Regions from separate parts of the Kitasatospora purpeofusca genome, predicted to be linked through region 1. Evidence: riboswitches for the same ligand, from Rfam matches in the RefSeq annotation. Region 1 holds a riboswitch; the other holds the start of a gene.

Evidence for each region. Region 1 has a riboswitch for cobalamin ahead of OG715_RS26330 (ribonucleoside-diphosphate reductase subunit alpha). Riboswitches for the same ligand answer to the same signal wherever they lie in the genome.
Region 2: it holds a riboswitch for cobalamin, as region 1 does, so the genes downstream of both, OG715_RS14735 (prenyltransferase/squalene oxidase repeat-containing protein) here and OG715_RS26330 (ribonucleoside-diphosphate reductase subunit alpha) in region 1, are expected to answer to the same signal.

Annotation. Positions count from the first base shown of each region.
Region 1 covers NZ_CP108561.1:5,982,558-5,989,453, reverse strand. The annotation lists gene OG715_RS26340 (glycoside hydrolase family 26 protein) at 1-343, shown strand, start outside; gene OG715_RS26335 (GH12 family glycosyl hydrolase domain-containing protein) at 441-1,688, shown strand; cobalamin riboswitch at 1,750-1,911, shown strand; gene OG715_RS26330 (ribonucleoside-diphosphate reductase subunit alpha) at 2,096-4,516, shown strand; gene OG715_RS26325 (ribonucleotide-diphosphate reductase subunit beta) at 4,537-5,532, shown strand; gene OG715_RS26320 (DUF397 domain-containing protein) at 5,599-5,808, opposite strand; gene OG715_RS26315 (helix-turn-helix domain-containing protein) at 5,829-6,683, opposite strand.
Region 2 covers NZ_CP108561.1:3,390,708-3,397,603, forward strand. The annotation lists gene OG715_RS14715 (prenyltransferase/squalene oxidase repeat-containing protein) at 1-497, opposite strand, end outside; gene OG715_RS14720 (class I SAM-dependent methyltransferase) at 494-1,255, opposite strand; gene OG715_RS14725 (glycosyltransferase family 4 protein) at 1,409-2,719, opposite strand; gene OG715_RS14730 (TetR family transcriptional regulator) at 2,953-3,648, shown strand; cobalamin riboswitch at 3,765-3,889, shown strand; gene OG715_RS14735 (prenyltransferase/squalene oxidase repeat-containing protein) at 3,977-5,275, shown strand; gene OG715_RS14740 (SCO2322 family protein) at 5,386-6,084, shown strand; gene OG715_RS14745 (CbiQ family ECF transporter T component) at 6,081-6,896, shown strand, end outside.

The DNA.
Region 1 (6,896 bases):
GCACCCGGACATCATCGGCCTGATCTGGTACGAGGCCGTCAAGGAGGTCGACTGGCGGGTCACCGCGTCCGGCCCGGCCAGCGCGGCGTACGCCGCCGGAGTCTCCGCGCCCCGGTACGCCGGGCAGTGGACCGTCCGCTCGCAGCCGCTGCTCACCGTGCCGCCGCCCGCACCACCCACCACGCCGCCCGCCGCCACGTCCTCGCCCTCGGCCCCGGCTTCGCCCTCGCCGAGCGCGAAGCCGACCGGCGGCACCGGCACCAAGCCGTCCGGGGGCACCGCCCCGACCCGGAAGCCGACCGCCACCAAGCCCCGGAGCTCCCCGCCGGCCGAGGCCGGCTAGCCCCCGACCGACCGAGGGCCCGTCCGCCCGTGGAAGGCCGCCGGGCACCGGCCGGCCCGCACACCGAACACCAGTACCCCGTTGGGAGGCGAAGAGCATGCTCCGCCCGTTCCTGCCCGGCCCCGGGCGTCCCCGGCCGCGCGCCTGGTGGTGGCTCGCGCCCACCGCCCTGCTGGTGCTCTGCCTGTGCGCCGTGCTGATCCCGCGCGAGAGCGCCCCCTCGACCGCCGCCGTCGCCCCGCCGCCACCCCCGCTGAGCTCCGCCGAGCCGGGCGAGCTGTGCTCCACCGCGCAGAACCGCTACCCCTCGCAGCCGGTGGACTCCGGGCGCTACGTCATCAACCCCAACGAGTGGAACGCCACCGGCGGCCTGTGCGTGCACGGCGGCAACGACAGCGCCGCCTTCACCGTCACCCGCAGCGCCGTCGCCCGCGGCAACCTCACCGACCCGGCCCGCGGCCCCGGCGCCTACCCCCACATCAGCACCCCGCTCGGCAGCGACGGCGTCAGCCCGCTGCCCATCGCCGTCGACAACCTGCGGTACGCCACCAGCACCTGGCGCACCACCCAGGTGGACGGCGGCGTCTGGAACGCCTCCTACGACCTCTGGTACAGCACCACCCGGGGCAGCTGCTCGTTCACCGAGAGTGCCGAGGTGATGATCTGGCTGCGCGGCAACGGCACCTCGCCGTTCGGCAAGCAGTCCGGCGAGCTGCGCAGCGGCGGCCAGGCCTACCGGGTGTACGAGGCGCCGAAGAAGAGCAGCCACACCCTGATCACCTACGAGGCGGCCTCCGCCACCAACGTCGTCACCGACCTCGACCTGCGCGCCTTCACCCGCGACGCGGTCCAGCGCGGCTACGTCCCGGCCGGCTCGTACCTGTGCGCGGTCCAGGCCGGCTTCGAGATCTGGGAGGGCGGCGCGGGCCTCGGCACCGACGCGTTCTCGTTCGAGGTCGCCGCAGGCCGCCCGAGCGGCGCGATCACCTCCGCGGTGCCCGGCTACTGCCTGGACAGCCGGGTGGCCGGCGACCCGGCCGCGGTCGGCGCCGCCACCTGCGACGGCTCCCCGGCGCAGAGCTGGACCATGGGCGAGGACGGCTCGGTCGGCCAGGCCGGACGCTGTCTGGAGGACCCCGACATCGGGTTCCCGGTCCTCACCGGCTGCACTCGCAGACCCGACCAGCGGTGGCGCTCCACCGACGGCGGGCAGCTGCTGAACGAGGACTCCGGGAAGTGTCTGGAGAACCCCGCGACCGGCCCCACGGGCACCGGGAACGGCTCCCAGGTACGGATGCGGCTGTGCGCCGCCAAGCCCGCCCAGGAGTGGCACAGGCCGGTCTGAGGGGCGCCGAAAGCCCCCGCAGCCTATCGCACCCGACCCGCGACACGCAGCGCCGCGACACTACATGTGGGGCTTCGTCGGACGAGCGCCACTAGATGTATGCTCACTCCTGCTGTCGAAGCAGGGGAACCCGGTGTGAATCCGGGACTGCCCCGCAGCGGTGTGCGGCCTCCTCCCGAGGGGGCCCGCGAGTCCGAGTACCTGCCGACAGCGTGCCGGCGCCTCCCCGCAGAGGCCATGCGCACCAGCACCATTTCCGGGCCTCGCGGGCGGGCCGGGGACGAATCGCGAGCGGCGCCCACGGGTCCGCGCGGCGTACTCCCCTGCCCCGAACGGCCCGGCCCCGATACACCGCCGTCGACCGCCGCCAGGAGAGAAGCGCCTTGACCACCGCTGCCTCAGTCGTCCTGCCCGCCCAGGGTTCCAGCTCCGTCACCGTCGACCCGACGGTCGCCGACCCGGGCGGTGCGCTCCTGCGCATTCTCACCGACCGCAGCGCCGACCTCCCCCAGGTGGACCCCGGTCATGTCGCCGCCGCCGCGCTCCGCGGCCGCCACGCCGGCTCGGACTTCGCCGAGCTGCGCGGACTCGCCGTCGACGCCGCCGCGTCGATGATCGCCGAGGACCCGCAGTACTCGAAGCTCGCGGCCCGGCTGCTCGCGCTGGAGATCGTCGACGAGGCGGCGAGCCAGGGCGTGCTCTCGTTCTCCACCTCGATCGCCGTCGGCCACGCCGAGGGCCTGATCGGTGACACCACCGCCGCTTTCGTCGCCAAGCACACCGCCACCCTGGACGCGCTGATCGACGCCAAGGGCGACGACCGCTTCGAGTACTTCGGCCTGCGCACCGTCCAGAGCCGCTACCTGCTGCGCCACCCGATCACCCGCAAGGTCGTCGAGACCCCGCAGCACTTCCTGCTCCGTGTCGCCTGTGGCCTGGCGGTCGGCGACACCGAGCAGTCGGTGCGCGAGGTGGCCGAGCTGTACCGCCTGATGAGCCGGCTGGAGTACCTGACCTCCTCGCCGACCCTCTTCAACTCCGGCACCCGGCACCCGCAGATGTCCAGCTGCTACCTGCTGGACTCGCCGCTGGACAACCTGGACTCGATCTACTCCCGCTACGCGCAGATCGCCCGGCTGTCCAAGCACGCCGGCGGCATCGGCCTGTCCTACTCCCGGATCCGCTCGCGCGGCTCGCTGATCCGCGGCACCAACGGCAAGTCCAACGGCATCGTGCCGTTCCTGCGCACCCTCGACTCCTCGGTCGCCGCCGTCAACCAGGGCGGCCGCCGCAAGGGCGCGGCCTGCGTCTACCTGGAGACCTGGCACGCGGACATCGAGGAGTTCCTGGAGCTCCGCGACAACACCGGTGAGGAGGCGCGCCGCACCCACAACCTGAACCTGGCGCACTGGATCCCGGACGAGTTCATGCGCCGGGTCAACGCCAACGCCGACTGGTCGCTGTTCTCCCCCGCCGACGTCCCCGAGCTGGTCGACCTGTGGGGCGCCGAGTTCGACGAGGCGTACCTGAAGGCCGAGCTGGCCGGCAAGGCCGTCCGCATCATCCCCGCGCAGACCCTCTACGCCCGGATGATGCGCACCCTGGCGCAGACCGGCAACGGCTGGATGACCTTCAAGGACGCCTCCAACCGCGCCGCCAACCAGACCGCGCTGCCGGGCCGCACGGTGCACAGCTCCAACCTCTGCACCGAGATCCTGGAGGTCACCGACGACTCCGAGACCGCGGTCTGCAACCTCGGCTCGGTCAACCTCGGTGCCCACGTCGCCGCCGGCGCCACCGCCGCCGACCTGCTGAACGCGATGGACTGGGACCGGCTGGACGCCACCGTGCGCACCGCCGTCACCTTCCTCGACCGCGTGGTGGACATCAACTTCTACCCGACCCCCGAGGCCGGCGCCTCCAACAACCGCTGGCGCCCGGTCGGCCTCGGTGTGATGGGCCTGCAGGACGTCTTCTTCCAGCTGCGGATCGACTTCGACTCCGCCGAGGCCAAGACGCTCTCCACGCTGATCTCCGAGCGCATCATGCTCACCGCCTACGAGCGCTCCGCCGACCTGGCCGAGCAGCTGGGCCAGCACGAGGCGTACGAGGAGACCCGCGCCGCCCGCGGCGAGCTGCACATCGACCACTTCCCGAGCGCCGCGCCCGAGTGGGCCGACCGCTGGGAGGCGCTGCGCACCCGCATCGCCGCGACCGGCCTGCGCAACTCGCTGCTGCTGGCGATCGCGCCGACCGCCACGATCGCCTCGATCGCCGGTGTCTACGAGTGCATCGAGCCGCAGGTGTCCAACCTGTTCAAGCGCGAGACCCTCTCCGGCGAGTTCCTCCAGGTCAACCCGTACCTGGTGCGCGAGCTCAAGGAGCTCGGCGTCTGGGACCAGCAGACCCGGGACGCGCTGCGCGACGCCAACGGCTCCGTGCAGGAGCTCGGCTGGCTGCCCGAGGAGGTCCGCTCGCTGTACCGCACCGCCTGGGAGCTTCCGCAGCGCGCGCTGATCGACCTGGCCGCCGCCCGGATGCCGTACATCGACCAGAGCCAGTCGCTGAACCTGTTCATGGCCGCGCCGACCATCGGCAAGCTCAGCTCGATGTACGCCTACGCGTGGAAGGTCGGTCTGAAGACCACCTACTACCTGCGTTCGCGCCCGGCGACCCGGATCGCCCAGGCCGCGTCGGGTGCCGCCCGCGCCGCCGCGCCGGTGCCGGCCCAGACCGTCACCGCGGGCGCCCCGACCCTCACCCCGGAGGAGGAGGCCGCGCTGGCCTGCTCCCTGGAGAACCCCGAGTCCTGCGAGGCCTGCCAGTGAGCACCCCCGACCGCGAGAAGATGCTGCTCGACCCCGGTTTCGAGCTGACGCTGCGCCCGATGCGCTACCCGTCGTTCTACGACCGGTACCGCGACGCCATCAAGAACACCTGGACGGTGGAGGAGGTGGACCTGCACTCGGACGTCGCCGACCTGGCGAAGCTGAGTGAGGGCGAGCGGCACATGATCGGCCGCCTGGTCGCGTTCTTCGCGACCGGTGACTCGATCGTCTCCAACAACGTGGTGCTGAGCCTGTACAAGCACATCAACTCCCCGGAGGCGCGGCTGTACCTGAGCCGTCAGCTCTTCGAGGAGGCGGTGCACGTCCAGTTCTACCTGACGCTGCTGGACACGTACCTTCCGGACCCGGAGGACCGCAACGCGGCCTTCGCGGCGGTGGAGAACATTCCGTCGATCCACCAGAAGGCGCAGTTCTGCTTCAAGTACATGAACGCGGTCGACCACATCGACTCGTTGCAGAGCAAGGACGACCGGCGGGCGTTCCTGCTGAACCTGATCTGCTTCGCGGCGTGTGTCGAGGGGCTGTTCTTCTACGGCGCGTTCGCGTACGTGTACTGGTTCCGCTCGCGCGGCCTGCTGCACGGCCTCGCGACGGGCACCAACTGGGTCTTCCGCGACGAGTCCATGCACATGGACTTCGCGATGTCGGTGGTCGACACCGTGCGCGAGGAGGAGCCCGACCTCTTCGACGAGAAGATGGCCCAGCAGGTGACGGAGATGCTGGAGGAGGCCGTCGAGGCCGAGCTCCAGTTCGCCCAGGACCTGTGCGGTGAGGGCCTGCCGGGCATGAACACCGCGTCGATGCGGGAGTACCTGGAGGCCGTGGCCGACCAGCGCCTCGCGCGCCTGGGCATGCCGATCCGGTACGGCTCGACGAACCCGTTCGGGTTCATGGAGCTCCAGAACGTGCAGGAGCTGACCAACTTCTTCGAGCGCCGGGTGTCGGCGTACCAGGTCGCGGTCGAGGGCTCGGTCGCCTTCGACGACGAGTTCTAGGAGAAGAAGGAAGAGCGGAAGAGGTGCCCCGCACGGCCACAGCCCGTGCGGGGCACCTCTGTTGTTTCAGCCGGTCGGAAACTCCCCGCCCTTGATCCCGGAGACGAAGGACAACCACGCCTCGGCCGGAAAGACCAGGGCCGGGCCGCCGGGGTCCTTGGAGTCCCGGACCGCCATCGCGCTCGGCGCGAGGCGGCCGGTCTCCACGCAGTCGTTCGCCTGAGCGCTGTAGCTGCTCTTGTACCAGTCCCGAACAGCGATCTCCGGCACGGTCATTGCGCTCACACCTCTCGTACTCATATCTCCGCCGCGATTGCGGAGATCATATCCAGCGAGTTCGCAGGGTTCAGGGCCGATGAGCGAAGGTACTCGAAGACCAGTCCATAGCCGTCCAGCTCCGCTTGTTGCTCCATGTAGTGGCTGCTCGTCAGCGTCTCCAGGAAGACCGCCCCAGGAGTCGGGGAGTCGGTGAAGCCGAACATCACGAATGCTCCGCACGCACCGGCCGTGGCACCGACGTCCAACGGAACAACCTGCAAGGTGACATTCGGAAGCTGAGCAACTGCGGCAAGGTGCTCAAGCTGTGTTCGTTGAACGCTCCTGCCTCCGACCGGGCACCTGAGCGCAGGCTCCCAGATGATCGCCGAGAATCTGGCCGGGTCGGGCTTGGAGAGAACGTCCTTTCGCTCCATCCGAATCTCGACAAGTTGGTCGATGCGTTCCGGACGGACCGCAGCCGGATTGGCCTCCAACACCGCACGGGCATAGTGCTCGGTCTGCAACAAGCCCGGCACGACCATGGATTGCCAGGTGCGAATGTAACGGGCATCCCCTTCGAGTCCCAGGAAGTCGGCGTAGGCCGGTGGGATCGTATCGCCGTAGTCGTGCCACCATCCGCGCTTCTTGCTGTCCCTGGACAACTCCTCAAGAGCACTGCGCTCTCGCCCCGCCACCCCGTAGAGATCCAGCAGGATCCCGAGGTCCAGCCGGCGAACACCCGACGCCCCGGTCTCTATGCGGCTGATCTTGGCGCGGGAGCAGGCAAGGGCCTGCGCCGCGTCCTCGGTCCCCTTGCCCACGGCTTCGCGGAGACGGCGGAGCTCCGAGCCGAGTCGGCGGGCACGGACGGTTGGCCTCGGTTCATCAGCCATGCGTAGGTCCTCTCCCTGGCAGCCCCAGTCTGCCTCGTGACGATTCGTCAATCCAGTGAACCAGAATCTGCATCGTTGCATTCGTTTCGGTTGCAGATGGCAGCAGTGCGGGTGCATGCTACCTGAAGTAGTGAGCACTGCCACACAGAGTGATCATGGCGGACTCACTGCCCGGCATTTCCATGCCTTCTTCAGCCGTCTTCACCCCACGCC
Region 2 (6,896 bases), 2.6 Mb from region 1:
TCGTCGGTGGCCCGGCCGTCCTCGTCGACCCGCCAGGCGATCGGGCCGCCGGGCAGCCGCTGGGCGACGATGAAGTCCAGCGCGCGCCGGACGGTCGGCCAGATCCAGTCCAGGAAGGCGTCGTCACCGGTGGAGAGGTGGTGGTGCCAGACGCCGACCGCCACGTAGGCGCAGAAGTTGGTCTCCTTGGCGGCGTCGCAGACCTCGCCGTCGGTGTGCTCCGGCTTCCCGTAGGCGTAGCCGGCGTACCAGGAGCCGTCCGGGTTCTGGCGCTTCGCCAGCCAGCGGTAGGCGGCCTCGGCGGCGGCGTGCTCGCCGGCCGTGTCCAGCGCCATCGCCGCCTCGGTGTGGTCCCACGGGTCGAGGTGGTGGCCGCGGAACCACGGTACGGCCCCGTCGGGCTGCTGCTCGGCGAGGATGCTGCGGACGGTGCCGGCGGCCTGCTCGGCGTCGAGCACCCCGTCCAGCAGCAGGACCTCGGGGACGGCGGCGGTCACTCCGCCCCGCCCGCGCCCTCGGCCCCGCGACCGGCCCGATGGGGCTTGGTGGCGTAGGCGACGAAGCTCTTGCCGATGACCGGGTTGAGCGCCCGCTCGGCGGCCTTGGTGAGGGTGCTGATCACCGGGGTGCCGACGATGTCCCAGACCAGCAGCTGGTGGTAGGCCTTGACCGGCAGCGACTTGTCGTTGTCGACGCCGACCGCGCACTTGATCCACCAGTACGGGGAGTGCAGCGCGTGGGCGTGGTGGGTGCCGTAGGGCTCCAGGCCGGCGTCCTTGAGCTTGTCGAGCAGTTCGTCGCCCCGGTAGATCCGGATGTGGCCGCCCTCGACCTCGTGGTACTCGTCGGAGAGCGCCCAGCAGATCTTCTCGGGCAGCCAGCGCGGCACGGTGACGGCGAGCAGGCCGCCGGGCTTGAGCACCCGGAACATCTCGTTGAGCACGCCCTTGTCGTCCGGGATGTGCTCCATCACCTCGGAGATGATGATCCGGTCGAAGTGCTCGTCCTCGAACGGCAGCGCGAGCGCGTTGCCCTCCATGGCGACCGCGGACGCGCCCTCCGGCACCTCGCCGGCCTGCTCCATGGCGGCGAACCACTTCCTGACCTCGGCGATCTCCTCGGCGTTCTGGTCGAGGGCGACCACGTCGGCCCCGCGCCGGTAGCACTCGAACGCGTGCCGTCCCCCGCCGCAGCCCAGGTCGAGCACCCGGTCGCCGGGGGCGAGCGGGAAGCGCGAGAAATCAACGGTCAGCACTGCGGACTCCCATTCCTTCGGTACCAAAGGGTTCCTGACGCCGAGTCAGAGAAATCACGGGGGCGGGTGGGCGGGCGGTCGCACCGGCCGGCGCGGCCGGGGGTGCGGGCGCCGGTCTCCCGCCGTGCCCGCTCGGCCGTTCGGCGGACGCCGTCAGGCCACGTAGCGCCAGCCCGGGCCGGAGCGGGCCCGGCGGCCGGCGCCGGTGGCGATCGCGGCCCGGTAGCTCTCGACGGTCAGTTCGGCGGCGCGCTCCCAGGTGAACCGGGCGAGCACCCGCTCCCGGCCCGCCGCGCCGAGCGCCGCGCGCAGCTCCGGGTCGTCCAGCAGCCGGCCGAGCGCCGTCGCGAGCGCGTCCGCGTCGCCCGGGGGCACCGCCAGGCAGCTCTCGCCGTCCGGCCCCGCCACCTCGGGGATCGCACCGCCGGTGGTGGCGACCAGCGGGGTCGCGGTGGCCATCGCCTCGGCGGCCGGCAGCGAGAAGCCCTCGTAGAGCGACGGCACGCAGGCGACCTCGGCCGAGCGGTAGAGGTCGACCAGCTCCCGGTCGGTCAGGCCGTGCCGGAACTCGATGTGCGGCTCCAGCCCGAAGGCGCGCACCGCGCGGGCGATCGGGCCGTCCTCCTTCTGCGGCTTGCCGACCACGACCAGGTGCGCGTCCCGTTCGGTGCGGACCTTCGCCAGCGCCTCGACCAGGTGCACCAGGCCCTTGAGCGGGACGTCGGCGCTGGAGGTGGTGACGATCCGTCCGGGCACCCGGGCGACCTCGTCCGACGGGGACCACAACCGGGTGTCGGCGCCGATCGGCACCACCGAGACGGCGCCCGGGGCGGCGCCCAGGTGCTCGGCGATCTCGCGCTCGGAGCTGCCGGAGACGGTGATGATGTGCTCCAGCCGGGCGGCGACCCGGCGCTGCATCCGGGTGAAGGCGTACCAGCGGCGCAGCGACAGCCGCTTCAACCGGCCGGGGGCGGCGTCCAGTTCGACCTGCCGGTCCACCGTGATCGGGTGGTGGATCGTGGTGACCAGCGGGAAGCCGTGCCGGGCCAGGCCGAGCAGGCCGTAGCCGAGCGTCTGGTTGTCGTGCACCACGTCGTAGCGGCCCCGGTGCCGGGCCAGGTACTGGCGGGCGCGCAGCGAGAAGGTCAGCGGTTCGGGGAAGCCGCCGGTGCGCATGGTGGCGTACTCCAGGACGTCCACCGCCCCCCGGTACTCCTCGCGCGCCGGGGTGCGGAAGGGGTCGTCGGCGCGGTAGAGGTCCAGACTGGGCAGCTCGACCAGCCGGACCGAACCCGGCCCCTCGACCTCGTCCAGGACGGGGTACGGCTGGGCGCCGATCACGTCCACGTGGTGGCCGAGCCGGGCCAGCTCACGGGAGAGGTGCCGTACGTAGACGCCCTGACCGCCGCAGAACGGGTCGCCGCGGTAGGAGAGCAGGGCAATCCGCAGCGGCTGCGCGGTCATCGTCGGCCCTCATCTCTGCTGCTGTCTGTGCTGCCGGTCGGTAAAGTAGATCAGGTTTCAGTGCGGTGTGGAGTTCACCGCTGACCCTGTGAACAATGAGAGACCTCGAAGATACCGGCCCGTAGCTTCCGCTCAGGATCCAGGGCTGGTGATTCGCGCCACGCCCGGGCGCCCCGCCCGGCCGACCGTGCCCGTCCGGAGCAGCCCCACCACTCTCGCGCCCGGGAGCGTCCTTGCCGTCACCGTCCTCACCTCCGCCCGCACCGCCCGCGCCGCCGGCGTCCACCCCCTCCGACACCCCCTCCGCCGCCCTCCCGCCCGGCGCCGCCCCGGCGCCCCTGCCGGCCGCCCCGATGGCACCGCCGCTGACCGCCCGGCAGGCCGAACGGCGGCGGCGGATCCTGCGGACCGCGACCGCGCTGGCCGCCCGCGGCGGCTACGACGCGGTCCAGATGCGGGAGGTGGCGGAGGGCGCGCAGGTGGCCCTCGGCACCCTCTACCGGTACTTCCCGTCGAAGGTCCACCTGCTGGTCGCGGTCATGCTGGAGCAGCTGCGCGGCCTCCAGGAGCAGGTCCGCCGGCACCCGCCGACCGAGCGCGAACCGGCGCCGCGGGTCGCCGAGACGCTGACCCGGGCGTTCCACGCGCTGCAGCGCGAACCGCTGCTGGCCGAGGCGATGGTCCGCGCGCTCTCCTTCGCCGACCGCTCGGTGGGCGCCGAGGTGGACCAGGTGTCCGCCGCCACCGGGCAGCTCATCCTGGACGCCATCGGGCAGTCCGGGCCGCCGACCGGGAGCCAGCGCGCCGCCGTCCGGGTGATCGAGCACACCTGGCACGCGGCACTGGTCGCCTGGCTCTCCGGCCGCGCCTCGATCGCCGAGGTCAGGGCCGACCTGCACACCGCCGCCCGGCTGCTGGACCTGCCCTGAGGCCGGCCCCGGGACCGGTCCGCCGCCGGCCCGGCGGGCGGGCGCCGAACTGGAACCTGTTCTCACCCCGGTCGGAGTGGAACGCCCGGACCGGCGGCTAGAGTCGACGGGCAGGACAACTCCATCCCGCTTCTCCTATTCCGGGGAAAGCCGGTGCGAATCCGGCGCTGACCCCGCAACCGTGAGCCCGGCGCCCGTCCGCCGGCGAGCCGGAGCACCCGGGGAGAGGCGAGCGGCCCATGCCGGGCGGACCACCGCCGGGCACCGTCGAGGTCCACGGAACGCCGGCCCCGGCCGGCACCGCTCATCGAAAGGCACAACTCCGATCATGCTGACCGCCGCCCGCGCGGGCGCCGCCGCCCTGGCCGCCGCGCTGCTCGCCGGCACCGCCGCCGCCACCCCGGCGTTCGCCGACATCCCGAGCCCCACCGCGAGCCTCGGCGCCGCTCCGCTCCCCGAGGGCCTGTACGGCAAGGGCGACCCCACCTACGACGCGGTGTGGCGGCAGTCCCTCGCCCTGACCGCGCTGACCACCGCCAAGGTGACCCCGGCCGACTCGGCCGTCGCCTGGCTGACCGGGCAGCAGTGCGCCGACGGCGGCTGGCCCTCGTACCGCGCCGACACCGCGACCGCCTGCGACCCGGCGTTCGAGGACAGCAACGCGACCGCGCTCGCGATCCAGGCGCTGACCACCCTCGGCGGGCACCAGGACGCCGTGGACAAGGGCGTCCAGTGGCTCAAGGCCAACCAGAACGCGGACGGCAGCTGGGCCTACAACCCCGGCAACCCGGGCGACGCCAACTCCACCGGCCTGGCCGTCAACGCCCTGATCGCCACCAGGAACGACCCGGCGGGCGTCGCCAAGGCCGGCCGCAACGCCTTCGACGGGCTCGCCGTCTTCCAGCTCGGCTGCGCCGCCCCCGCCGACCAGCGCGGTGCCTTCGTCTACCAGACCGCCCCGGCCGGCGCCCCCGCCGCCGAGCCCAACGCCCTCGCCAGCGGCCAGGCCTCGCTGGCCGCGGCCGGCGGGAAGCTGCCGGTCGCCAACGGCAACCGGACCGACGCCGCCCCCAAGGCCCTGGCCTGCGCCGACGGCGGCGCCACCGCCACCGCCGTCCCCCGGGCCGACTCCGGCGAGGCGGCCGGCGCCTACCTCACCGAGCAGCTCGCCGCGGGCGGCCAGCACCTGACCCTGACCCTGGCCGGCGCCGCGCCCACCCCCGACTACACCGCCACCGCCTGGGCGGCGCTCGGCCTGGTCCAGGGCGAGCACCCGCAGCAGGCCGCGGGCGCTGTCGACTGGCTGGCCAAGGAGGGCGGCAACTGGACCAAGGGCGGCACCGACGCCGCCGCCACCGCCACCCTGGTGCTGGTGGCGCAGGCCGCTCAGCGCGACCCGGCCGCCTTCGGCGGGGCCGACCTGGTCAAGCAGCTGACCGCGCTGGGCCCGGCGCCCAAGGCCGTCGGCGCCCCGTCCGCCAGTGCCTCCGCCTCGGCCTCGACCTCGGCCGGGAAGGACAAGGACAGCGGCATCGGCAAGTTCTGGCTGCTCGGCGTCGGCCTGCTGATCGGCATCGGCGGCGGGCTGGTGCTCAGCCTGCAGCGCAAGCGCGGCGCGAAGCTGTGACCCCTCCCGGCCGGGACCGGGAACCGCGTCCGACCACGGCCCCGGTCCCGGCCGCTGCCACCCCCGTCACCACCACCGCCGCCGGGGACAGGGCGGCGGCCCGGCGGCGGGTGGCGCGGGCCGCCCTGCGCTTCCTGGCCGGGGCGGTCGCCGGACTGCTGATCGTGCTCCTGCTCGGCGCCGCGCAGGCGCAGGCCGCCGGTTACCGGTACTGGTCGTTCTGGCGCTGGTCCGACGGCGGCTGGGCGTACCAGCAGCAGGGCCCCGCCGTGCACGTCCCGGCGGACGGCGAGGTCGAGGGCTGGCGGTTCGCCGTCAGCCCCGACGGCGGGCAACAGGCCGCCCGGCCCGGTCCGGCCGGGGACTTCGCCGCCCTCTGCGCCGGTACGCCCGCCGAGGCCGGGCGCAAACGGGTCGCCGTGGTGCTGGACTTCGGCGGCCCCGCCGACGCGCCCGCCCGCGAGACCCCGCCGGAGCCCCGGACCGCCTGCGCCGTCGTGCCGAACCGGGCCAGCTCGGCGGAGGTCCTGGCCACCGTCGCCCCGCCGCTGCGGTACGACACCAACGGGCTGCTCTGCGCCATCGCGGGCTATCCGCGCACGGGCTGCGGCGAGCAGCTGGGCGGCGCGGACCGGCCGGCCGGCACGGCCGCCCCCTCGACCGGTGCCGGACCCGCCGACGCCACCGGCGCGACCGCGGCCGGGGCCTCCCCCGGTGCCGCCGGACCCGCCCTCGGGGTCGGCGCCGGTCTGGCCCTCGTCCTCGCCGTGGCCGCGGGCGCCCGTTGGCAGTCGCGCCGCCGACGATGAGGCCGGCCACCTCCCGGCCCCGCCCGCCCGCCGCCCCGCTCCGGACCGACCCCCTGGACCCCACCGTGCCCACTCCCCGCGCCGCCCGCCGCCGACCGGCCGCCGGACCTCGCCAACTTCACCCAGGAGCCTGGTGGTTGTGGGCGCTCGGCCTGGGCGCGGCCGCCACCCGCACCACCAATCCGCTGGTCCTGCTGCTCCTGGCCGCCGTCGCCGGCTACGTCGTCGCCGCCCGGCGCGGCGACGCGCCCTGGTCGCGCTCCTACGGCGCGTTCCTGCGGCTCGGCCTCCTGGTGCTCGGCATCCGGCTGCTGTTCGCCGTCCTCCTCGGCTCGCCGGTCCCCGGCACCCACGTGCTCCTCACCCTCCCCGAAGTCCCCCTGCCCGCCTGGGCGCAGGGCGTCCGGATCGGCGGCCGGGTGACCGCCGAGGGGCTGCTCGCCGCGCTGTACGACGGACTGCGGCTGGCCACCCTGCTGGTGTGCGTGGGCGCCGCCAACGCCCTCGCCAGCCCGGCCCGGCTGCTGCGCACGCTCCCCGGCGCGCTCTACGAGGCGGGCGTGGCCGTGGTGGTCGCGATGACCTTCGCGCCCAACCTGGTGGCCGACGTGCAACGGCTGCGCGCCGCCCGCCGCCTGCGCGGCCGCAGCGACCGGGGCGTGGCCGCCGTGCTCAGCGTCGGACTGCCCGTCCTGGAGGGCGCGTTGGAGCGCTCGGTGGCGCTGGCGGCGGCGATGGACACCCGAGGCTTCGGGCGCACCGCCGCGGTGCCGCGCCGGATCGCGGTGCTCACCGCCGGGCTGACCCTGGCC